Regions from separate parts of the Desulfitobacterium elongatum genome, predicted to be linked through region 2. Evidence: riboswitches for the same ligand, from Rfam matches in the RefSeq annotation. Region 2 holds a riboswitch; each other region holds the start of a gene.
The links. A riboswitch is a leader RNA that binds a small molecule or an ion and turns the genes downstream of it on or off. The one in region 2 is predicted to bind cobalamin.
Positions count from the first base shown of each region.

Region 1 (4,531 bases), 950 kb from region 2:
AGATGGGGATGTTTCACGCGTTGGAATTATTAAAGATGCTGGAGATGATCCGGATATCACGCATGGTTTAGAGATTCAGGCGTCTGTCAAAGTGTTATCGAATTGTGGAAATGTCGTTATCCGTGGTGGACAGGGGGTTGGGGTTGTAACCAAGAAGGGACTTCAGGTTCCGGTTGGAGAAAGTGCAATCAATCCTGTTCCGCGTCAGATGATTCGGGACGCAGTTCGGGAGGTTTTTTCGAAGGAAGCGGTCGAGGTTGTAATTGAAGTTCCGAGAGGAGAAGAAATTGCTCAGAAGACACTCAACCCTCGCTTAGGAATCGTCGGAGGGATCTCTATTTTAGGAACCACAGGAATCGTCCGCCCTATGTCCGAAGAGGCCTTCAAGACCTCGATATTGCCAGAACTTGATCAAGCAGTTGCTTATGGTCATCGAGCGATCATATTAACCCCGGGACACTATGGATTTAGGGCTGCGACAGAGAAATTGCTAGTCCCTGCCGAAGCAATTGTTCAGATGAGCAATTTTGTGGGCTTTTTATTAGAAGAAGCAGCCTTTCGTAAGATAGAGAAAGTTATATTGTTTGGTCATATTGGGAAGTTGATTAAGGTTGCTGGTGGAATATTCCATACTCATACTCATGTGGCCGATGCTCGAATGGAAATTCTTCTGGCCCATGCTGCTTTAGCTGGAGTATCCGTTGAGAGGTTAAAAGAGCTTGCCGAGCTTCCGACAACGGAAGGTGCGGCAAAGGAATTATTAGCGGAGGGATGGGAAGCTTTGCTTTTTGAATTGGCCCATCGCGCCAGCTTGAGAGCCATGGATCATGTACACGGGCAAATACAAATTGGGACGGTGTTTACTCTGCTTAATGGTGAGATGGTCGCATGGGATGAACAAGCTGAGAGAACCATTAAAGAGTTTTGGGATTGGCCAGAAGGTTTAAAAGATTTCCACAATTTAAAATTAACCTTGAGAAGGATTTTCTAGAAAATTAGAGAATAAATACTTAAGATAAAGTATATGCTTACCTCAGAAGCAAAGTCGGATTTCTGAACTAAATTCCACAGAGAGTTGCCAACTTGAAAGCTGAATAGAAGATGTTCAAGGTTCCTCGTTTGAGGATGAAAAGGGAAGCCGGTGAAAATCCGGTGCGGTCCCGCCACTGTGAACCAAGAGTTCCTTTCAGTAACCCACTGGATAAAACCGGGAAGGGGAGAGGAATGATGATTGGAAGCCAGGAGACCTGCCTTGATTATTCACTTAACCTACGAGCGATAGGTGTGATGTGTTTTTTCGGAATATCCGAATAAAGACATAAAAGAGCCGCTCAGGCTCTTTTTTTATCTTCCATCTTAATCCAAAATAGTTCTTTAAAGTATATTCTGGGGAATGTCAGCTATGACGTCGTCTAGGTCAGAGAAGGTAGGTGAATAAGATGATACAAATTTTGGGGATTGGTCCTGGGAACTCAGAATGGCTGCCTTCCGCAATCGAAGAAGAGGTAGCTCAATGTAATGTTTTGCTGGGTGGAGCTCGTGCCCTTGAACTATTTCCGACGTTCTCGGGAGAACGATTTCGGGTCGATCGGGATTTACAGTTGGCGATTCAAACCATTCAGCAGGCGTTGAATCTGAAAAAACAAGTCGGAGTCCTCGTTTCGGGGGATCCGGGGTTCTATAGTTTACTTCCCTTGATCCGAAAGAAATTTCCTGAAGAGATAATCAAAGTTTTTCCTGGAATTAGTTCCTTACAATTTGCTTTCGCTCGGGCAGGAGTCCCTTGGCAAGAGGCAGAGCTCATGAGTGTCCATGGTCGGAGTATTGAAAGTTTGCCCCTTAATGTATGTAAACCTTTAGGAATTCTTACAGGTGGGGATAATACTCCTCAAAGAATTGCTGCATATTATAAATCTTATGGTTTCAATCCTCAGATTTCCATCGGGAACTCTTTAAGCTATCCAGATGAAGAATGGGTCGATACGGATACTAATGAACTGATCGACTCAGTAACAAATTATCCCAACGCTGTGATGATAATCTATCCGGAAAACTCCCAGTATGGAAGGACTCGACAAGAGGTCCAGCTTCAAAGTGGCTTTGGTATCTCGGATGAAGAATTTATCAGGGGAAAAGTCCCCATGACGAAAAGTGAAATTCGAGTTCAAGTTCTTTCAAAGGCTAAGATCTCAGGGAAGGATCGGGTTCTTGATGTCGGAGCAGGAACGGGGAGCCTTAGTATTGAAGCAGCACTGTTAGCTCAGCGAGGATGTGTGTTCGCGGTTGAAGAGGATCCTGAGGCTCAAGAACTTATACTTAAGAATCAGGAAAAATTTCAAGTGTCTAATCTTCGACTAATTCGTGGAACTGCCCCCGAAGCCTTATCGGGTATCCCTCCTATGGATGTTTGTCTCATTGGGGGAAGTCATGGTCAAGTCGAGGAGATTCTGAGGCAAGCGCCTCTACTACCTGGGGGACGAGTGGTCATCACTGCAGTTACCTTGGAGACCGTAGCCAAAGGCATAGAGGCATTAAGAACACTTGATTATCAGGAAATTGATGTAATTTCTATACAAGCGGTGCGTTGGAAAGGAATCAAAGATTTTCATCTGGCCCAGGCACTTAATCCAGTCTTTATCTTGTCAGCACAGAAGGGGTTATAAGAAGGAGGTAAATCATTGAACTCTGATAATAGGGAAGAGCAAAAAGTAAGTGCAGCTAAATTCTACGGAGTCGGAGTGGGACCGGGGGATCCAAAGCTTATCACCTTGAGAGCGGTCGAAGTTCTCCAAGAAATCGAGGTCATCGCTATACCTAAATCTAAAATGGAGCGTGAAAGTATCGCCTGGGAGATAGCAAAGACCCATTGTCCAAGTGGGGTCAGGATTATGGAAATGGAAATGCCGATGACTTCAGACGAGAGCATTCTCCGTGCTGCCTGGCAGAGTGCAGCAGATAAAATACAGGATGAGATGCAAAAGGGTAATTCAGTTGCATTTCTCACCTTAGGAGATCCATCCTTATATAGTACGTACAGCTATCTTCTTACTATCCTTGAACATGTTTTATCTCCTGAGCAGATTGAGACGATTCCGGGAATCACAGCTATGGCAGCAGCGGCAGCACGTGTCAATTGGCCGTTGGCGACAGGGGATGAACCCTTGGTCATCCTACCGGGAATCGAAGGGTTAGAGGAGTATGAGAAATACCCCAATCTCGTCCTTATGAAAGTATCTCGAAATCTTCCGGAAGTATTGAAGCGTATCCAGACGACAGGTGCACAAGCAGTTTTAGCAACACGTGTGGGTCAGGCTGGAGAGAATATTCGGGTGTTGGACGCTCAGGAAGAGTTGGAAAAGGTCGATTACTTAAGCATAGTTCTTTTGAAGCAGAAGTAGATCTAAATAAGAAACTAGAATTATTTGGGATATCTCCAGGATTTTGCTTTACACCGTACACTCTGTAAGCTGCGCGGATCAAACTAATCGCTTAAGTTCTTCACTCCGACGGGTTCACCTTCAGCCGTTAAGCTATCTCTTGAGCGTGCGGCTTCGGGCGAAACCCTCAACCGGAGGCTTTCGTGGCTAAATCGGCTCCCGAAAGCACTGCTTTCGCACTTGTTGCCTCATAGCCGGTTGGAAACGTCCGTGTTTCCAACCCGTCTCCGCTGCGTACTTTTCGCGAAGTTTGATTACCTGCTCGCTTAGAAGCCGCTATACTCTAGTAAAACAAAATCCTTCGGTATTCTTTCTAGTATCCAGAGCCTTCATATATAGATTGGAGTGAAATGACTTGGAAATAAATGTAGTAAATGACCATGGTCAAGTTCTCTTCGTGGGAGCGGGGCCGGGTGATCCGGATCTAATCACCCTGAAGGGGAAAAAAGCTCTTGAGGAAGCTGATCGAGTCATATATGCGGGGTCCTTAGTCAACCCGGAAATTCTTACACATTGTCGAGCAGGGATTGCATTGTTTGACAGTGCAGGACTTACCTTGGAGGAAACGTTAGAGATAATGGTTGAGGGTGTTAAACAGCAGGAAAAAGTGGTGCGCCTTCATACTGGAGATCCGAGTGTCTATGGAGCCATCCAAGAACAGATGCAACTTCTCGATGAGCAGGGAATCAGTTATTCAGTCATTCCGGGTGTAAGCTCCGTTTTTGCAGCCGCGGCTGCTCTAAAAAAAGAATTCACTCTACCAGATGTGAGTCAAACTTTAATTCTGACCCGTTTGGCAGGTCGTACACCCGTGCCGGAAAAGGAGAATCTAGCGCTTTTAGCTCAGCATCAAGCGAGTATGGCCATTTTCTTGAGTGTTCAAGAGATTGGGGAAGTTGTTGCAACGCTGTGTCAGGGGTATTCTTCAGATACACCAGTGGCCGTCGTTTACCGAGCAAGTTGGCCTGATGAGCAAATCCTTTATGGGACGTTAGAAACGATTGAAGAGTTAGTGAAACGGGCTGGGATCAGGAAGCATGCCCAAATCCTCGTGGGAGATTTCCTTAGAGAAAATCCAGGGACCCGTTCAAAGC
Region 1 covers NZ_AP038772.1:3,861,844-3,866,374, reverse strand. Annotated here, with positions in the region: gene cbiD (cobalt-precorrin-5B (C(1))-methyltransferase CbiD) at 1-991, shown strand, start outside; cobalamin riboswitch at 1,092-1,269, shown strand; gene cbiE (precorrin-6y C5,15-methyltransferase (decarboxylating) subunit CbiE) at 1,440-2,663, shown strand; gene cobI (precorrin-2 C(20)-methyltransferase) at 2,679-3,398, shown strand; gene cobM (precorrin-4 C(11)-methyltransferase) at 3,793-4,531, shown strand, end outside.
Region 1: it holds a riboswitch for cobalamin, as region 2 does, so the genes downstream of both, cbiE (precorrin-6y C5,15-methyltransferase (decarboxylating) subunit CbiE) here and purF (amidophosphoribosyltransferase) in region 2, are expected to answer to the same signal.

Region 2 (4,531 bases):
AGCAGCGATGACTCCCTCCCGTACCTCGTTGACACCGGGTAACCCGATATGTTCCGCTGGAGTCACATAACAGAGAAACTCTGCCCCAGCCCAAGCACTCAGTGCCCCGCCGATCGCTGCATTAATATGATCATAACCGGCAGCAATATCGGTTAGCAGGGGCCCGAACACAAAGTAGGGTGCGCCCTTACAGAGGCTCTTCTGCAAAGTAACTGTTGCCTTGACATGCTCGAGGGGCATATGTCCAGGGCCTTTAATCATGATTTGAACCCCTGCCTCGCGGGCACGCCTGACCAGTTCTCCCAAAACCACCAGCTCTTGTACCTGAGCTCCGTCTAGGGAATCTGCTAGGCACCCTGGCCTCATGCCATCCGCAAGACTTAAGGTCACATTATATTTTTTGGCAATTTCCAGGACACGGTCATATTGTTCGTAAAGGGGATTTTCACATTGGTTGGCGATCATCCAACCGATTAAGTGAGATCCTCCGTAACTTACGAGGGGATCAATGCGGCCTTCGCTTTTTGCCCGTTTCACAATATCCATGGTCGTTCCACAGTGCAATGCGAGGAAATCAACCCCTTCTGCCGCATGGCGTTCGATAACCTCAAACATCTCTTCAACACCCATTTTCACACTCGAGCCGTACTTTTTCACGGCTTCAGCCATCGCTTGATAGACGGGTAGGGTTCCTACTGGTACAGTAGCGGAACTTAAGGTTTCTTGGCGCATTGCATCAATATCACCGCTGACACTAAGGTCCATTAGGGCATCTGTACCTACTTCTAGAGCGGTTCTGATTTTTTCAACTTCCCCACTGATTGTGGCCTCGCTTCCATACAGACCGATACTGGCACTGACCTTCGTACGCAGTCCTTTGCCAATTCCAACCGGAACGATATTCTTATGGTTGATATTACCGGGAATAACAATCGTACCCTCAGCAACTCCTTGCCGAATAAATTCCGGTGAGACTCCTTCCCTAGACGCCACCTGTTCCATTTCAGGTGTAATGATTCCCTTTAAAGCGCTAGTCAATAAACTCATAATTGTCCTCCTCTTTGATTTAATTATTTCTTATATTATGGAAACCTTTGAATCGGTTCCCAAAAGTTGCACAGGGTAAACACCGTCAAAACAGGCTGTGCAAAAATCGTGGGGTCGCTTCAATACTCGAAGCATTCGTTCTAAATCGAGATAATGAAGACTATCTGCCCCGATATGAAGTCTAATCTCTTCGATAGACCTGCGAGCAGCGACGAGTTCTCCAGAGGATGAAATATCGATTCCGTAATAACAGGGATAGCATAGGGGTGGAGAAGCCACTAAAAAATGGACTTCTTTTGCCCCTGCCTCCCGTAGTATACGGATGATGTGACTACTGGTAGTTCCCCTCACAAGTGAATCGTCTACAATCACTACCCGTTGACCCTGAAGTATCTCATCGATAGTATTAAATTTCATTCTGACAGCTTGCTCCCGGTTTTTTTGCCCAGGCCTTATAAAGGTCCTGCCCATATAGCGATTTCTGATCAAACCTTCCCGGAAAGGCAGACCGCGCTCTTCAGCATATCCCATCGCCACGGCCATTCCAGAATCTGGGACAGAAATTACCACGTCCCCCTCCACCGGAAATTCTTTAGCCAGTTCCCTGCCAAAATCCCGACGAACTAAATTGACAGTTCTACCGTCAATTACGCTGTCGGAGCGAGAAAGGTAGATATATTCAAAAATACAGAGGTGGCGGTTACCCGAGCTAGAGCGCGTAGGTATAGAATGAATTCCATTTTTGTCTATAATCACGATCTCCCCGGGTTCAATTTCCCTGATAAATTCTCCGCCCACAGTTTCGACGGCACAGGTTTCAGAAGCAAGTACATAGCCTGATTTCGTTCCTTTTAATTTTCCAAGGCAGAGGGGCCGCATTCCGTATGGATCCCGCAGGCCGATGAGACTGTTTTTTGTCATCACGACTAGAGAAAACGAACCGGAGATTTCACTCATACAGAGTTCTAGGATCTTCTCTAAGGGAAGTTGTCTGTACTTAGCCATAAATCCAAAAAATATTTCACTATCGGTACTGATTTCCTTAGATAAACGAGTCGGTTCCAATCTCTTTTTCAATAGAGAGACATTGGTTAAGTTGCCGTTATGAGCGAGAGCCACACTCCCCCTATAATTCCTGTACAATAAAGGTTGAGCATTGACCTCTGAACTATCGCCTGAGGTGGAATACCTGACATGACCAATCGCTATGCCCCCTTTTAAGGTGCTTAAAAGATTTTCATTAAAAACGTCTGTTACTAGCCCCATTTTTTTGTGTAAATGAATTTCCGTCCCATCGGAGATGGCTATGCCTGCACTTTCCTCTCCTCGGTGTTGTAGAGCGTTTAAACCAAAATAGGTTTTAAAGCCTACCTCATCACCAGGAGAATAGATACCGAATACACCACATTCATCTCGGGGCTTATCATTAGATTCATCAAGGTACATTTTTTCTTCCCTCCCTTGTGACTTCGTTTATCACCTAAATTGAACGAGGAACATTTTTCGATTAATGACCAGAGGCTAATGAAAAAATAGATAACAAAAAAATCCGCAACCCTAATAGGGTGCGGATTTTTCCATCATCCTCACTCAAGCCGACTTATACGCGAAGCCGACAGTTCAATTTTACAGGCAGGTCTCCTGACTCAGGTTCACGGCCTTTTGCCTCCTTCCTTCTTACAAAGTGGAAATGGCAAAGGCTCCCCTTTACAGTGGCGGGTCCGTCCGGGAATTCCACCCGGTTCCCTATTCTCCCTCTCGGGCACCTGTAAAAATATAGTGAATTTACTTTAGATAATATTCTCATTTTTCAGACTTGTCAAGACTATTCTTATATAATTTACCTATAATTTATATCCTAAAACCACAAAAGGCTTAAGCATGCGTCATATGCACTCCTAAGCCTTTTCCGTTTTCCACTATAGAGTCAACCTATCCTAAAACTCTTTTCTTAAAGTGGCGACTTGTTCTACAGACATCGATTCTTCTTGAGCAGATAAAGCGATCGTATCCATGATGGCATCAAGCTCTATTACGGATTGCTCAAGGGTCTCAAATTCTGATTCGACTTTATGGGACATTTCCTTACCCTGTGTCACTTGCTTTTCTCCAGTATTCATTTTTTCAACCGCTTCAGCGACGACGGCAAAGCCACGTCCCTGTTCTCCTGCCCGTGCCGCTTCGATGGCTGCATTCAAAGCCAGTAAATTCGTTTGCTCGGCGATACCAGAGTCTCTTTGAGGTACTGGAAAAATGATAAGCGGGCTGTACGCCCGCTTAATCTTAATCTTATCCTTATACGTTTACTGACTCACACACATACGTTTACTAAACTCACACTACGTTTATTTACTCACTCGTCTTTTCCCGAGCTTCTTCTTTCGACCTGTGACGATTTCTACTCGGAAGCCTTTTCGGCTCTGCCGAACTGTAGCGGCCATAAATCCAAGAAACATCACTGCCCATACGCCGCCAGTCACGATGGTTCCCATCAGAATCCGTAACGTTGTCGGCCACAACAAGGGTCGGCTCAAGAGATACAAAACATAAAGGATAGCTGACAGAAACCCACCTTCGAAGGTTATCGGCGGGAGTTCCTGAAGAAGAGAGACCAGCTCTGCCGGTCGAAAAAGATAGACGATGCCCACTGCTAATAAGAGGATAAAAAACAAGTTAATAAGATACATAAATAGGGAAGCTCCGGGTGAAATACGCTGTTGGGGAGTGTCTGGATTATAGCGGCAGTTATTAATGGAGTAAAAGAGTCCGATCGCGCTTGACCCCAGGGAGAGAAGCACCGCCCCTATCGCCAGAGCAAAAATCAAGGTAGTAGACATACCGATTGCATAGGATGTCCCGACTAACAAGACTTCCATTAATAACAACGTCGGAAGAACGGCTGCTAGCAATTTCCCCCAGACCACTGGCCATCCCGCAAGGGGAACGCTATTTAATAGCCAGTCAGATTCTCCTTCGCGACCGAATGATTGCAAAGCCATGTTACCGCTGAACATGACGGTGTACATAATCAATACGGTTATTAAGGAAGTGCGGCTTGAATCGGCATGGGAAAACATGAATTGGGCCACAAAGAAGAGCATGATAATCAAGGGCGTCAAATAGCCAAACCATTCCCGGGTGTCACGCTTCATATAAAGTAAATCTTTCTTAGCCACTGCCCACATTCCCAGCCAAGGAGAGCCTACACCGATGACCTCTTCCTTAAATAGTGAAGATAAAGCCTTTCCCTGCAGGCGATGCTCTTCCCCTTGCACGACGGTAACCCGTTTTTTACGACGTCTACCCCCTTCTCCTTGACTCAGTGATATGAAGCCCTGGCGGAATCCCCGTTCAACAAGCTTGAAAGCCATCATAAACAGGAAAGCGCCCACGAAGAAGATCAAGAGGCTCCAGCCAAGTCCGGCGAGGAAGTTCCCTGAAATCCCTGCAATTAAAGCTTCTGAGCCCCATCCCCAGGGGAAGA
Region 2 covers NZ_AP038772.1:2,916,472-2,921,002, forward strand. Annotated here, with positions in the region: gene thiC (phosphomethylpyrimidine synthase ThiC) at 1-1,047, opposite strand, end outside; gene purF (amidophosphoribosyltransferase) at 1,078-2,493, opposite strand; cobalamin riboswitch at 2,662-2,832, opposite strand; partial or broken gene ACZ42W_RS13595 (methyl-accepting chemotaxis protein) at 3,173-3,278, opposite strand; gene ACZ42W_RS13600 (putative ABC transporter permease subunit) at 3,393-4,531, opposite strand, start outside.

Region 3 (4,531 bases), 1.1 Mb from region 2:
CGCCTGCCTTAGTATTTCAGAATTACCTAGAACCTCCCAGGTAGTGGCATCTCTTAATACATGACCCTTTTGTAACACGATGACCCGTTCCGTATATTCGGCAACGATGTCCATATCATGAGAGATCATAAGAATCGTTGTTCCCGTTCTATGGAGTTGTTGAAGCAACTCCATAATCTTTTGAACGCCCATCCAATCAAGGCCTGTCGTGGGTTCATCAATCACGAGAATCTTAGGAGTAAGTGCTAGAACAGAAGCAACCGCAATCAACTGACGTTCTCCCTTACCAAGTGTATAAGGATGAACCTCCCGAAATTTTTCTAGACCGGTTAACTCTAAGGCCTGAGTGATTCGATCCTTGATCTCCCTCGAATGAAAACCCGCATTTTTCAAACCAAACTCCAACTCTTTCTCAACTGAAACGGAAAAGATTTGGTGATCCGGGTTTTGAAACACATAGCCCACCGTTTGGGCAAGATGTGCAGTGTCATACTCCTTCGTGTTCATCCCCTTAATGATAACTTCTCCCTGTGTCGGCATGAGCAGCCCATTCAAATGTTTGGCTAAAGTGGTCTTCCCCGCTCCATTGGAACCGACCAGTGCGACGAATTCACCTTTTTGAATAACAAGATCAATCCCTTGTATCGCTATTTGTCCGGATTCATACTGGTGGACAAGTTGATTAACCTGAATGAACGGTGAACTCTGTGCTTGCTTTTCCACAGTCTTTTCTTGATCGTCTTCCCTTATCTCGATAGGCTTGGCCAATGGGTCCATTACGTTCCGCAACTTTTGTTTACTTGTTAAACTGCGAATCAGGGACTCAGCACTCGCAACGTCTAAAGGGATATCTTCAAATTCAATCCAGCCCCTTTGATAAAACTCCCAACCTAAAAGGCTTACCGGCAAGGGCTTTATCCCGAATTCCTGCAAAAAAGGAATATTGCGAAAAAGCTTTTCAGGAGCCCCTTGCCAAGCAATCTCCCCGTGATCAAGTACAACAAGTTCATCTGCTCTTTGAAGGATCTCTTCACTCGAATGTTCAATCACGAGAAGAGTCCGATCTTCTTCCCGACAGAGATCATCTAAGGCCCGATAGATTTCTACTCGCCCCTCAGGATCGAGTTCAGAGGTTGGCTCATCCAGAACCATAATTTCGGGCTCCATGGCTAGTACTCCAGCAATCACTAGCCTTTGTTTTTCTCCACCTGATAACTCAGCCGTGGAGCGCCCGTTATGTTCTCTCAATTGAACACTTTCTAGCGCTCGTTCAACTCTTCTATGAACCTCTTCAATCGGTACACCGAAATTTCGGGGTCCAAAAGCTACATCTTCTGCTACTGTTCTCCCAACAATCTGGCTTTCTGCTTCCTGAAGGACAAGTCCTACCTGCTTAGCCAATTCCTGCACTCGATACTTACTTGTCTCTTTACCAGCAACGATGACCTCTCCGATTAAATTCCCTTGCATAAGCTGTGGAATCAGTCCATTTAAACATAAACTTAACGTTGTTTTTCCTGCTCCTGTGCGACCCATTAAAACGACGAATTTCCCCTTCTCCACCGTTAAGTTGACCTGTTTCAAACTCTCAACCTCAGCGTGAGGATAGCGGTAAGAAACATTCTTTAATTCAACGACCTGCTCCACAGTTACACCCCTCTAAATCAATCGACTTCCCTTGAGAGCTTTATACGCTAACGCTGATACCACAATGTTGATGACTGAACCCACCAATAAGAAGGGCATTAACCCTAAAACGGCTCCCATACCACCCATAGGAAAAACCATAAACGCACCCGCCACGCCATTTAAGAGGGACGTCACGATCACCGCAGCAATTAAACCCATTTTCTTATTGACGAAGCGATAAATCAAGGCAAAGACAGCCATTTCTACAGCGATCACTAAATGCATAGGAATTCCAAGTGGGAAACCCACGACCGCTGAAGAAAGTAAATGACCGAGAGCAATGACTACGGCTCCTTCAAGTCCTCCAAAGGCTAATGCACTGAAAAAGCCCGGTGCAGAATCCAAGCCCACTGTCCCAACTGGACTCGGGATTTTAATCAAGGCACCCACTGCACTCAATGCAATAAAAACGGCCATGATTGCAATCCGTCTTATATTCAGGGCCGAGTTCTTGATGGTTTCTTCCTTTGAATTTGAACGGTTAATCATTATAAATTCCCCCTTAATTTTATTACTTCATCCTACTTGTACCCTTTAATTTTGAACCTTAAATAATCCCACCGAGCCTCCCAACCTTACAGATCGGAATCGTTCCAAAGTCGCCAAGTTGAATATTCTCAGGTGCCGTAAAAATAACACACGTTGATGGTCCTGCCGATTTTTCTAGATTAAGTTCGCATTTCGGTTCTCTCATAAATTCAACACCTACTATCGAAGCAATCGCATTGACTTCACCACGTATTCCTTGAGATCCCACTGGGATAATGTCATGAACCGCACGGTATCCTAGTAATTTTACAAGATGATCACCTTGGACAATTTCCGGATCATCTGGACTAAGGATCTCCGGCCCCACCTTAGGATGGCCCATACAAAAAATACCATCTCCAGGTTTAGATTGTCCGATTCTAAGCTTCGCTTTTTCACAAACCCCTACTACAGTAATCCCTAAGCCTGTTTGCTCTGTGAGCATATTCTTTTCTGTACTAATAGCCATAGGCATCGAAGCCAGATCCATAACCTTTAGCTCCTCTCTCACCCCCTTAAGTATTTCTTCACCTGCAGGCTTAGGCTCATTAGAAATCGCAATCGTGATCATCTGTGGAATCGCCCCAATGGAGAGTACTTCCAGCAAAGCGACTCGTGCAGTAAACCTCCCTGTTATGCTCCAAGGCACTTTGACTACATCGCGCTCCTTCATACCGATGGCACCACAAGAATCGCATGCTGCCACAAGGTATTGTGCCTCATTTAAGGAAACCACCTCAACATCTCGCCCATGATATCCCATTTCCCCCCTCCTTTCTTGCAAAAATAAAAAGTTCATAGTCATCTCGCTTCCTCCTCTCGGATAAAGCAAAAAGACCATGAACTTTACCATACTTCATGTGCTTCTAGATTATAGGCAGGTCTCCTGACTTAGAGTCATTGTCTCTTACATACCTTCCCAGTTACCCAGTGGCATCTCTGCATGAGACTCCTCTTTACAGTGGCGGGTCCGTCTGGGATTCACACCCAGTTCCCTATTCTCCCTCGCGTGAAGGGCACCTATAATCCATTTAATTGTTGAAATATTCTAATCCCATTCTAGACCAGATCAGATTAATGTCAAGCTTTTTTTGTATCTGTACGAAAATCGAGCGTCGCAAAACTACTTTTCAAAGAGTTGGTTATGTACATCATTTAATGAAACCTATTGAAATAAATATAAAAAGTAACAATATCCAGAAATAATTATTAAAAACATAACCATAATAGGAATAGTTCTTTTGACCAAGTCTAAAAATGATGTGTTGAAATGCACAGTTACTATTGCTAAACAAATATGAGTTGGAGAAATTTGCATCGCCATATATGTTAAACACATTAGCAATATCATTAGTGCTAAACCTCCATAAGGTATAGCTGCAAATGCTAAAGGCATGCTTATTGCTATAATTGCTTGTGAACCTGCAATCATAGTTCCAACTATGAAAATAAGGGAAAATATAACAACCGTTGGAACGGGCAACCCTCCAAATGCTTGTGGTAATTTATTTATTACACCTGTGTATGTTAAAACATCCTTAAACATCATAATAATCACAGTACTAATTAATAACTTGGATTCAAATGCGCTAATAAACATAGGCGCTACTTCCTTAAAAGAAAATTTATTGATTATGAAGCTCATTATAATGACTGGAATGACGCCTATGTAAACTTGGCATTTGAAAAAAAGTATAATTACGATTGTTAATGCAATTGTCCATAAACTACGTATCAAATTTTTAGCATCTTCCTTTTTGTCAATTGAATCTGGCAATCCCGTTTCTTTTGGTATCTTTCTCACATAGAACAAATATCCTAATAAGAATAAGATTAAAACCATTGGTAGCATACCCACTACAAAAGCAGTCATGTCAACACCTGATAATTGCAAAGCTAAAATAATCGATGAATAGGTAGGCAGAAAAGCTTCTGATATATGCCTGAAATAGCTAGTAATAAATGTTTTATCTTCCTGACTAATAAAATCTCCACCTGCATTATCCACAATTGGAGCTGCTATGATAATAGAACCTACTGATGGTAATAGCCCGATAATAAAAGGTGCAAGCATTGCATTAACTCTTCGACTATTAAACATTCCACTCAATGACTTTTCTGCTAGAAATAAATGATCCCTCTTTTCAAGCATTCTCTGCAAAAAAGTAATGGAATAGAACGATAAAACCAAAGAGATTGTTACTTGACTAATGCTCGAAAGACCCATTATTTTCAAAGTTTGTATAATACCCACATTAAAAAATATACTTATTCCTATGATACCAACTAAAATTGAAATATATAGTGGCTTTTT
Region 3 covers NZ_AP038772.1:3,990,135-3,994,665, forward strand. Annotated here, with positions in the region: gene ACZ42W_RS18880 (ABC transporter ATP-binding protein) at 1-1,647, opposite strand, end outside; gene ACZ42W_RS18885 (ECF transporter S component) at 1,660-2,178, opposite strand; gene ACZ42W_RS18890 (alpha-ribazole kinase) at 2,237-2,980, opposite strand; cobalamin riboswitch at 3,077-3,256, opposite strand; gene ACZ42W_RS18895 (DUF401 family protein) at 3,383-4,531, opposite strand, start outside.
Region 3: it holds a riboswitch for cobalamin, as region 2 does, so the genes downstream of both, ACZ42W_RS18890 (alpha-ribazole kinase) here and purF (amidophosphoribosyltransferase) in region 2, are expected to answer to the same signal.